Regions from separate parts of the Dyella sp. 2HG41-7 genome, predicted to be linked through region 3. Evidence: riboswitches for the same ligand, from Rfam matches in the RefSeq annotation. Region 3 holds a riboswitch; each other region holds the start of a gene.

Region 1 (3,278 bases), 1.0 Mb from region 3:
ATGCGTAGAACTGGATGTTGCTGGTGATGTCGTACTGCGAATTCAGAAACAGGTTGTGCTGGCTGACTGTGGGATCGCCGAACACTTGTTTCTCGCCGAGCTGCGGATAGCGAATATCCACGCCGCCGTGGTTGGTCGGATCCTGATGGCCGTCATCCACGCTGATGCGCAGCCAGCCCTTGTCGCCGTTCAACGGAATGCCGAAGTTGGCCGACCCTTGCCACTGCTTGCCGCCGCCGCGCTCGTACTTGCCGCCGTCGAGTTCGACCGAGCCGCCTTGCGCGCCGTGCTTGAGAATGATGTTGATCACGCCGGCCAGCGCGTCGGAGCCGTATTGCGCGGACGCGCCGTCGCGCAGTACTTCGATATGATCGATCGCGGAAAGCGGAATCGTATTGAGATCCACCGGCGACGAACCGCGACCGATGGTGCCGTCCACATTCACCATCGAGCTGGTGTGCCAGCGCTTGCCGTCCACCAGCACCAGCACTTCGTCCGGTGCGAGGCCGCGCAATTGCGCGGGACGCTGCGAGTCGGTGGTGTCGGTCGCCGATGGGCGCGGGAAATTCAGCGACGGAATCAGGCGCGCCAATGCAGTAGTGAGTTCGGTGGTGCCGGTGCTCTGCAGCGCCGATGCGGGAACCACGTCGATCGGCGACAACGACGTGCTATCGGTACGGTTTTGCGTGCGCGTACCGGTGACGATCACCGCCTGCAGATTCTTCGTGTTGCCGGACGGGAGGGCGCTTTGCGATGCGTCCTGTGCGGCGGCGTTGGAAGCCAACGCAAGCAGGAGCGCGGCAGCGAGTGGTGTAAAGGCGTTCAAATGGCGAGTGTGTTTCGTGGGCGCGTTGCGGTCGAACCCGTTATTGGTTTTTTTCATTCGGTGTATTCCCCTAAACGTAAAATTTGCTGCTTAGCAACAATTTCAGGTTAGTGACAATAGCGCCACGCACCTAATGGATCATCAGGCGATTCAAAGTCCAAATAAGAATATCCAAGTTGAGCATGTGCTTAGCTCGCATGAGAGGCCCGCTGCGGCTGCCTTCGATCCCACCCTGCGCAAGTTGCTACGTGTTCGGAACCTGCGTTTGCAGCCAGCATCGTTATCCGGTCGTCTAGGTGGCGTGTAGAAAACCTCTCCGACGCCAGGCTAGGCGCGCCAGAGTGCAGGCTCTAAGATCGTCGAGTTGAGGTGACCGCTTGCGCATAGCTGGCGGTTGAAACGGGAATCCGGTGCGTCGCGTTCGCGCGGCAATCCCGGAGCTGCCCCCGCAACGGTAAGCGAGCACACCGTCCACTCACTGCCACTGTGCTGAAAGAAGCTCTGATCAATTCCGAGCATCCTGGAGCATGGGAAGGCGTGGATCGGGAGGCGCAAGCCTTCGCTCGCAAGCCCGGAGACCGGCCTCGCATTGAAACCAGACAGGCGGAGGGCCGTGTCGGGTCGCTGCATCCATCGCGATGCAGTTACCGCTTCCTCCGTTGCCCTTGTGCAAGTCACGCGGAGGACTTTCGACGTTATGAAGTTTGCAACGACATCTCTATCGCGCGCGCGGTATCGCGTGGTGTTCGTATGAGCGACGACCTGACGCCCGAAGAGCGCTATCGCGAGCGCATGCAGCGCAAGAAAGAACTGGTCGATCGCAAAATCGCCCGCGCCACCATCGATCGCGGCGTGCTTGTCGTGAATACCGGCAACGGCAAAGGCAAGAGCTCCTCGGGCTTCGGCATGCTGGCGCGTTCGCTCGGGCACGGCTTCAAGTGCGGCGTGGTGCAGTTCATCAAAGGCACGTTTTCGACGGGCGAAGAAGCGTTCTTCCGTCTCTTTGCGGGCGAGCAGCTCGACTACCACGTGATGGGTGAAGGCTTCACCTGGGAAACGCAAGACAAGGCGCGCGACATTGCGGCGGCGCAAGCCGCATGGGCGATTGCTGCGCGCATGCTGGCCGATCCCGCGTACGATTTCGTGTTGCTCGACGAACTCAACATCGCGCTGGTGAAGCAATACGTGCAATTGGAGCAAGTGCTCACCGCCGTAGCCGCACGACCTCCGCGACAACATGTCGTGATCACAGGACGCGGCGCGCCGGATGGACTGATTGAAGTGGCCGATACCGTGACCGAGATGCGCGTGGTGAAACACGCCTTCGATGCGGGCATCAAAGCCCAAAAAGGCGTGGAACTGTGACCGACGTTCGTCATTGCTCCGCGCTGCTGGTGTCCGCGCCTGCATCCGGGCAAGGCAAGACGTCAGTCACTGCTGCGCTTGCGCGCTGGCATGTTCGGCAAGGCCGGCGCGTGCGTGTGTTCAAAACGGGTCCGGATTTTCTCGATCCGATGGTGTTGGCGCGCGCCGCGCACACACGCGCCTATCAGCTCGATTTGTGGATGTGCGGCGAAATCGATGTGCGCAAGCGCTTGTTCGATGCGGCGGGCGACGCCGATTTGATTTTGGTGGAAGGCGTGATGGGTTTGTTCGATGGCGCACCATCCAGCGCCGATCTCGCGCAAACGTTGGGTTTGCCGGTGATGGCGGTGATCGACGGTTCGGCCATGGCGCAAACGTTCGGTGCGTTGGCGTGTGGACTGGCGGCGTATCGCGATGGCTTATCCATGTACGGCACGGCCGCCAATCGTGTGGGCAGCGCTTATCACGCGCAGTTGCTGAAAGAGAGCCTTCCTTGTTCGTTACATTGGCTAGGCGCGTTGCCGCGTGACGAAAAACTTGCGTTGCCGGAGCGGCATCTTGGTTTGAAGTCGGCGAATGAATTGCCCGATATCGATGCACGACTCGATGCGCTGGCCGATGCATGGGCCGAGCATGCATCTACAGCCTTGCCGCCTCCGGTCAAGTTTGATGCGCCGAGTGTCGATGCGGTGCCTCCGCTGTTGAAGGGAAAACGCATCGCCGTCGCACGCGACGATGCGTTTTGCTTTATCTATCCAGCCAATCTCGAGGTGCTGCGCGAGGCTGGCGCGGAGTTGTGTTTCTTTTCGCCCGTCGCCGGGGATGGCCTACCGGCATGCGATGCAGTGTGGTTACCGGGCGGTTATCCGGAATTGCATCTGGATGCGCTGTCGCAGCGGCAGGATTTGCATGCTGCGCTATGCGCGCATCGCGATGCCGGTAAACCGATACTCGCCGAATGCGGCGGATTGTTGTTTGCGCTCCAATCGCTTGCCGATCGGGACGGACATGAAGCGCGCATGGCCGGCCTGTTGCGGGGTCGCGCCGCGTTGCAGCCAAGGCTGGCGGCGTTGGGGTTGCAAGGCGT
Region 2 (3,278 bases), 660 kb from region 3:
TGGTGACTTCCAGAATCTCGGTGCACAGATTCGAGAGATGAATGACGTTCTCAGGCTTTGCCGTCTGATTGCTGGTGGCGTTGCTGCGATCCTTGAAAGTCATCCAGCCGTTGCCGGTCTGCGCCAGCGTGCGCAACATGCGTGCATACAGTTCGCGTGCCTTGACCGTTTTGACCGCCAAACCTTCGGCTTCCGCCTTGTGGTAGGCGCGTTCGAAGGTTTCGCCCCAGGTGTCCACGAAATGCGGCACGACTTTGGGATCGAACAGCGACCAGTTGCCGTCGTGCTCGACGCGGCGCATGAATTCGTCGGGAATCCAGTTGGCGAGGTTGAGGTTGTGCGTGCGGCGCGCTTCATCGCCGGTGTTATCGCGCAGTTCCAGAAACTCTTCGATATCCGCGTGCCACGGTTCCAGATACACGCACGCCGCGCCTTTGCGCTTGCCACCTTGATTCACGGCGGCGACGGACGCATCCAGCGTTTTTAGCCACGGCACCAAACCGTTCGAGTGTCCGTTGGTGCCTTTGATCAGCGAACCGCGCGAGCGCACGCGCGAATATGCCAAGCCGATACCACCGGCGAATTTGCTGAGCTTGGCGACGTCGCCGTACTTCTCGTAAATCGATTCCAACGAATCCTGCGGCGAATCGAGCAGGAAGCACGAACTCAACTGTTCGTGCGCCGTACCGGCGTTGAAAAGCGTCGGCGAGCTGGCGATGTACTCTAGCGAGGAGAACAAACGATACAGCTCCAGCGTCTCGGCGATATCGTTGCCGCCGAGCGCACAGGCGATACGCATAAAAAAATACGGCGGTGTTTCGATCACCTTGCGCAATTGCGGATGACGCAACAGATAGCGGTCGTAGACCGTACGCAAACCGAAGTATTCAAAGCGGCGCGTGGCGAGCGGATCGATCGCGTCGTTGAGCTTGCGCGCATTGGCCATCACGAAATCGCGCAAACGCTCATTGGCGATGCCCAGTTCCGCGCCACGCGCGATGGATTGCGAAAAACTCTGGATTTCCTGGCCGCTCACTTCCTTGTCGATAAAGGCGCTGAGCAGGCGCGCGGCGAGCTGGCCGTATTCGGGTTCTTCCGCGGTCAAGGCTGCGGAGGTGCGAATGGAAAGCTGATCGAGCTCTTGCGTGCTGGCGCCGTCGTACAAGCCGCCGATGGTTTTCAGCGCGACGCGCAACGGATCGACGCCGTGCAAACCTTCCGCGCTGCGCGTGACGGCGCGCACGATCTTGTTGACGTCGACGACTTCGTGTCGGCCGTTGCGCTTGGTGACGCGCATCTGGCCGGGGTTGTGCGGGGGCGTGAGGGCGAACGGTGTTTCGGCAGTGGCGGACATCGTGAGGTTCGTGTTCGTGGCGTCGGCGGAAAACGCGGACGTGTCAGCGCGAACGTCGTTACGCTCGCGCGATTCGGTATCGATAGGCTGCATGGTGGGCGCTCCGGCTATGGAGCCTGTCCAGGCCGGACGCATCCGGTTGAAGAGGACAGACTCCTAGGTCTCAACCGCCTGCTCCCGCGCGCAGGGCTGATGTGGCGGTTTGCGCGGTCGATCGCCCGACACGGGTAAGACATCCGCGTCGTGCGACATACCTCCCCGCGGAGGCCGTCACGAGCGGCATGACATTCCGGTCATGCCGTGTCGGCAGGTCTTCGGACTTGCGGATGTGAGCCTTGCGGCCCGCCTACTCACCCTGCTTCCCGGCCGGCGAAGGCCAGTGCGTCATTGGGCTTTGGTCTCCGCTTACCGCTGCGGGGCAGTTCCGGATTCCCACCGGATTCCCGAGTCGCCCTCAGATTGCTCCGATTGCGACGACCGACGAGCACAACATATCGGGGTAGTCGGGATCGGTCAACCCAATAACTTGTGGATAAGCCGGTGGATAAGCGGCGTGGCGCCAAGCCGGATGCGGCTTAAAAATTTTTTGATCAAGACGGGTCGCGGCTACTTTGCGATCGCCACGATGATCGCCGCCCACATCAACACCAACCCGGCGGCGAAGCTTCGACGCGCCGGCGCGATCCGTTCGACGGCGCCGTCGGCGATCGGCGTGGTCGCGATCCAGATCGTGGCGCCCAGGGCGATGAAACTGAGAAAGGCCAGGCACACCACCATGATGTCGCGCGCGCTCCACGGCGTGGGTTCGTGCACGCCCCAGTAACCGAGAAAGGCCATTCCCATCGCCGACATCGTGGCGGACGCGGAGCACAGCCCGACAACCGAACCCGTTGGTGCGCGCATGCGGCGACTCCCGGTAGATATGCCCAAAGATCGTAACGCAACACATGACACAAGCTCCGTGTCGGCTATGCTCCGACGCTTGTCGATAAGGAGCGAAGCGATGAGCCAGCGCAGTCGAGCCGTAACACGGTGGTTGGTGTTGTTGAGCATGCTGATGATGCCGTGGTTCGCGACGGCCGCGCCATCCGACGCTGCAACGCTCGCGCGCACGCCCCCGATGGGCTGGAACAGCTGGAATCATTTCGGCCCCGATGTCACCGACGCGGACATTCGCCACGCCGCTGATGCGATGGTGAGCAGCGGTATGGCGAAAGCCGGTTATCAGTACGTGATCATCGACGACGGCTGGCAAGGCGAGCGCGATGCGCAAGGCGTCTTGCATCCGAACAAGAAATTTCCAGACATGAAAGCGCTGGCCGATTACGTGCACAGCAAAGGCTTGAAGTTCGGCATCTACTCCTCGCCTGGCGAACAAACCTGCGGCGGCTTCACCGGCAGCTACGGACATGAAGCGCAAGACGCGAAGTTGTTCGCCAGCTGGGGCGTGGACTATCTCAAATACGATCTGTGCAGCTTCCACAAACATATGGAAGGTAAAAGCGAAGCCGAGCAGACGGCGATGATGAAATCGGCGTATCGCCTGATGCATCAATCGCTGGCGGCCACCGGCCGTCCGATCGTGTACGCGCTGTGCAGTTATGGCTGGGGACGCGTGTGGTCGTGGGGCGCCGAGGTCGGCGCCAATCTGTGGCGCTCCACCGACGATATTCAAGCCAATTACGACAGCATGATGTTCAACGCGAATGCGCAGCTAGGCTTGCAGCGTTTCGCCGGACCCGGTCACTGGAACGACGCGGACATGCTGGAAATCGGCAACAAGGGTATGGATACGCAAGCGACCGAACGCACGCATATGAGTTTGTGGGCATTGCTCGCGGCGCCGCTGATCGCCGGCAACGATCTCTTCACGATGGATGCCACGACGCGCGACGTGCTCACCAATCCCGAAGTGCTTGCCGTC
Region 3 (3,278 bases):
CATTCGTATGCAAATTTCTCCTAAGCGGACGGACCCTGGCGGAAGACCCCGGTTGTGCGAGTGGTTCGGCATTGGTATGGTTCGCGCTTATGCAGAATGCCCTTGCCGACGAATACCGGCGTCTGAGCCGCGAAACGAGCACCCACCAGCCGCTGGCCTACCTGCGGCTGCGCCGGGCGATTCGCAACGTGATCCAGCATCGCGATATCGAACCAGGCCAAACGTTGCCAAGCGAACGTGATTTATCGCAGGCCCTGGGTTTGTCCCGCGTGACGGTACGCAAGGCGATTTCCGGCCTGGTCGAAGAAGGCCTGCTGACGCAGCGTCACGGCGCAGGCACCTTCGTCGCCGAACGCATCGTCAAACCGATGTCGCGCCTCACCAGCTTTACCGAAGATTTGCGCGCACGCGGCCTGCATCCGCGCTCCGAATTTTTCGAACGCAGCGTGGGCGAAGTGACGCCGGAAGAGTCGATGGCGCTGAATCTGTCGCCCGGCGTGCTGGTGGTGCGCCTGCATCGTGTGCGTTATGCGGAAGACGAACCATTGGCGATCGAACGCAGCGTGGTGCCGGTAAGCGTCTTGCCGGATCCGCACGAAGTGCACGATTCGCTCTACGAAGCGCTGGAAAAACACGACTGCCGCCCCGTTCGCGCACTGCAGCGCCTGCGCGCCGTGTTGCTTGCTGCGCGCCAAGCGCGTCTGTTGCACGTGAGCGCCGGCAGCGCTGGATTGCATATCGAACGCCGCAGCTTTCTCGACGATGGCCGCGTGGTGGAGTTCACCACGTCGTGGTATCGCGGGGATATTTACGACTTTGTGGCCGAATTGCAGACGGATTGATGTCTTAGCTTTCTTCCTGAAACGAGGGAGAAATGCAAAGAAAATTGCTTCGATCACCCTTCTCCCGCTACAGTTCGCCCGTTTCGGGTGTCCCTTTGGGATGAAACGGGAAGCCGGTGCGCTGCTCATGCAGCAAGGCCGGCACTGCCCCCGCAACGGTAAGCGAGCCTTGAACCGCAGATAGTTGACGTCTGCGGAGCCTGCGAACGATCACGCGCCACTGTGCTTTGCATGGGAAGGCATCGTTCGACGACAGCCATACGCTGTCGCTCGCGAGTCCGGAGACCGGCCTGAAACAGAGCCTTAATGGCTCTTAGGTTCTGGTGCTCGCGGTGGGCGAGGTTCGGGATCGCGGCCGCGTTTTGTTTCCATGACCGCCTTCCGTTCCTTCATCGTCGCGCGCATCGGCTCATGACATTCTGAGCCGCGCGGGGACGTGCGGCGGGGAAACTTTCCATGCTGTCGAAACAAACTACGCTCGCAACTGCCTTGTTACTCGCATTCGCCGCCCAGGCGAGTTATGCGCAGTCCACCAACGATCAAAACAGCACGCTTTCGCCGGTGATCGTCACCGCCACGCGCACGGCCATCACAGCCAACGAAGCGTTGTCGTCGGTCAGTGTGATCACGCGCGAAGATATCGATCGCCTGCAACCGACTTCCATCGCCGATCTGTTGACCGGGCTACCGGGCGTTTCCATCGGCCAACCCGGCGGCATCGGCGCGCAAACTTCGCTGTATCTGCGCGGCACCAATGCCACGCATGTGTTGGTGATGATCGACGGCGTGCGCATCGGTTCGGTGAGCATCGGCTTGCCGGCGTTGGAACAGATTCCGGTGAATGCGATCGATCGCATCGAAATCGTGCGCGGTCCGCGCGCGAGCCTCTACGGGTCGGATGCGATCGGTGGCGTGATTCAAATTTTCACCAAGCACGGTCAGCCCAATGGCGGCATCTCGCCGTCGGTGAGCACTTCCGTCGGCAGTCACGGTTACGCAAACGGACAAGCCGGCGTTTCCGGCGGCGATACGCATCTTTGGTACAACGCGAGCCTCGGCGGCACCTATAGCGGCGGCATTCCCAATTGCCGCATGGGCGCGGCGGAAGTGGGCGTGGCGTGTTTCGTGGACGATCCGCGCAACGACGCATATCGCAACTGGAACGGTTTCGCCAACTTCGGTTATCGCTGGGACAACGGCACCGAACTTGCCTTCGATTGGTTGCGCAGCAAGAGCAACGCCGAATACGCCGGCAGCCCGTACAGCGGCAACGACGCCATCGAAGAACAATACGTCGCTGGCGCACGCCTGAGCTTTATGCCGTTGTCGATCTGGAAGGTGACGCTCAACGCAGGACAAAGTCGCGACGACGACGCCACGTTCTATCAAGGCACCTATTTCGGCCAGTATTACCCGCGCATCGGCACGGGCTATTTCGATTCGCGCCGCAACCAGGCGTCGTGGCAGAACGACATCACGTTGAGCACCGATCAGTTGCTGACCGTGGGCGTGGATTATCAGCAGGAGCATATCGCCAGCGACACGGCGTTCCAGCAGATCACGCGCGGCGATACCGGCACCTTTGCGCAATACCAGGGCACGTTCGGCCAGAACGAAGTGCAGATTTCCGGTCGTCACGATCACAACGATCAATACGGCAATCACAACACCGGATCGGCGGCGTGGGGTTATCACTTCACGAACGGCCCGGTGCTTTCGGTGAGCTACGGCACCGCGTTTCACGCGCCGACCTTCGACGACCTGTATTTCCCCGCGTTCGGCGGCGTGCCGACGGCCAATCCGAATTTGCAGCCGGAAACTTCGCACAGCATCGAAGTCGGTTTGACGCAGCAGCTTCAGATCTGGAATTGGGGCGTCAATGCTTATCAGACCACGATCGACAATTTGATCGTGCTCGACAGCAACTTCGTGCCGCAAAACTTAAGCCGCGCGCGCATTCGCGGTATCGAAGGACAATTCGGTTTCCATCTGAACGATTGGCGCGTGCAAAGCTACCTCACGCTGCTGCAACCGAAGAACGACGACGGCGGTCCGGAAAACGGCAACCTGTTGCAACGACGCGCGCAGCGGACGGCGCGCGTCGATATCGACCGCAAACTGGGACAATTCAACGTCGGCGCCACGTTCTTCGCCTCCAGCAAGCGTTACGACGATATCGCCAATACGGAACGTATGGGCGGTTACGCCACCACCGATCTGCGCGCTAGCTACGCGTTCTCGCCGGGCTGGGAAGTGGAAGGCAAGCTGGCGAATGCGTTCGATCACCGTTACGAGACGGTGTATTACTTCAATCAGCTGGGGCGCACGTGGTATCTGACCTTGCGTTACAGCCCATAAGCATGGTTCTTTGCGTTCGCTTCCTCTCCCTTTGGGACGCGGGGAGCGGCCATGAATGGCCGCGTTTTGAGGAGCGAG

What was found. A riboswitch is a leader RNA that binds a small molecule or an ion and turns the genes downstream of it on or off. The one in region 3 is predicted to bind cobalamin.
Region 1: linked by a shared signal. The riboswitch ahead of cobO (cob(I)yrinic acid a,c-diamide adenosyltransferase) and the one ahead of L0U79_RS01870 (TonB-dependent receptor) in region 3 are both predicted to bind cobalamin.
Region 2: linked by a shared signal. The riboswitch ahead of L0U79_RS04825 (ribonucleoside-diphosphate reductase subunit alpha) and the one ahead of L0U79_RS01870 (TonB-dependent receptor) in region 3 are both predicted to bind cobalamin.

The regions. Positions count from the first base shown of each region.
Region 1 is NZ_JAJEJV010000004.1:1,122,971-1,126,248, forward strand. Features, by position in the region: gene L0U79_RS06310 (TonB-dependent receptor) at 1-883, opposite strand, end outside; cobalamin riboswitch at 1,177-1,428, shown strand; gene cobO (cob(I)yrinic acid a,c-diamide adenosyltransferase) at 1,577-2,191, shown strand; gene L0U79_RS06320 (cobyrinate a,c-diamide synthase) at 2,188-3,278, shown strand, end outside.
Region 2 is NZ_JAJEJV010000004.1:749,518-752,795, forward strand. Features, by position in the region: gene L0U79_RS04825 (ribonucleoside-diphosphate reductase subunit alpha) at 1-1,354, opposite strand, end outside; cobalamin riboswitch at 1,642-1,851, opposite strand; gene L0U79_RS04830 (hypothetical protein) at 1,961-2,257, opposite strand; gene L0U79_RS04835 (glycoside hydrolase family 27 protein) at 2,358-3,278, shown strand, end outside.
Region 3 is NZ_JAJEJV010000004.1:93,960-97,237, forward strand. Features, by position in the region: gene L0U79_RS01865 (GntR family transcriptional regulator) at 90-842, shown strand; cobalamin riboswitch at 911-1,151, shown strand; gene L0U79_RS01870 (TonB-dependent receptor) at 1,299-3,200, shown strand.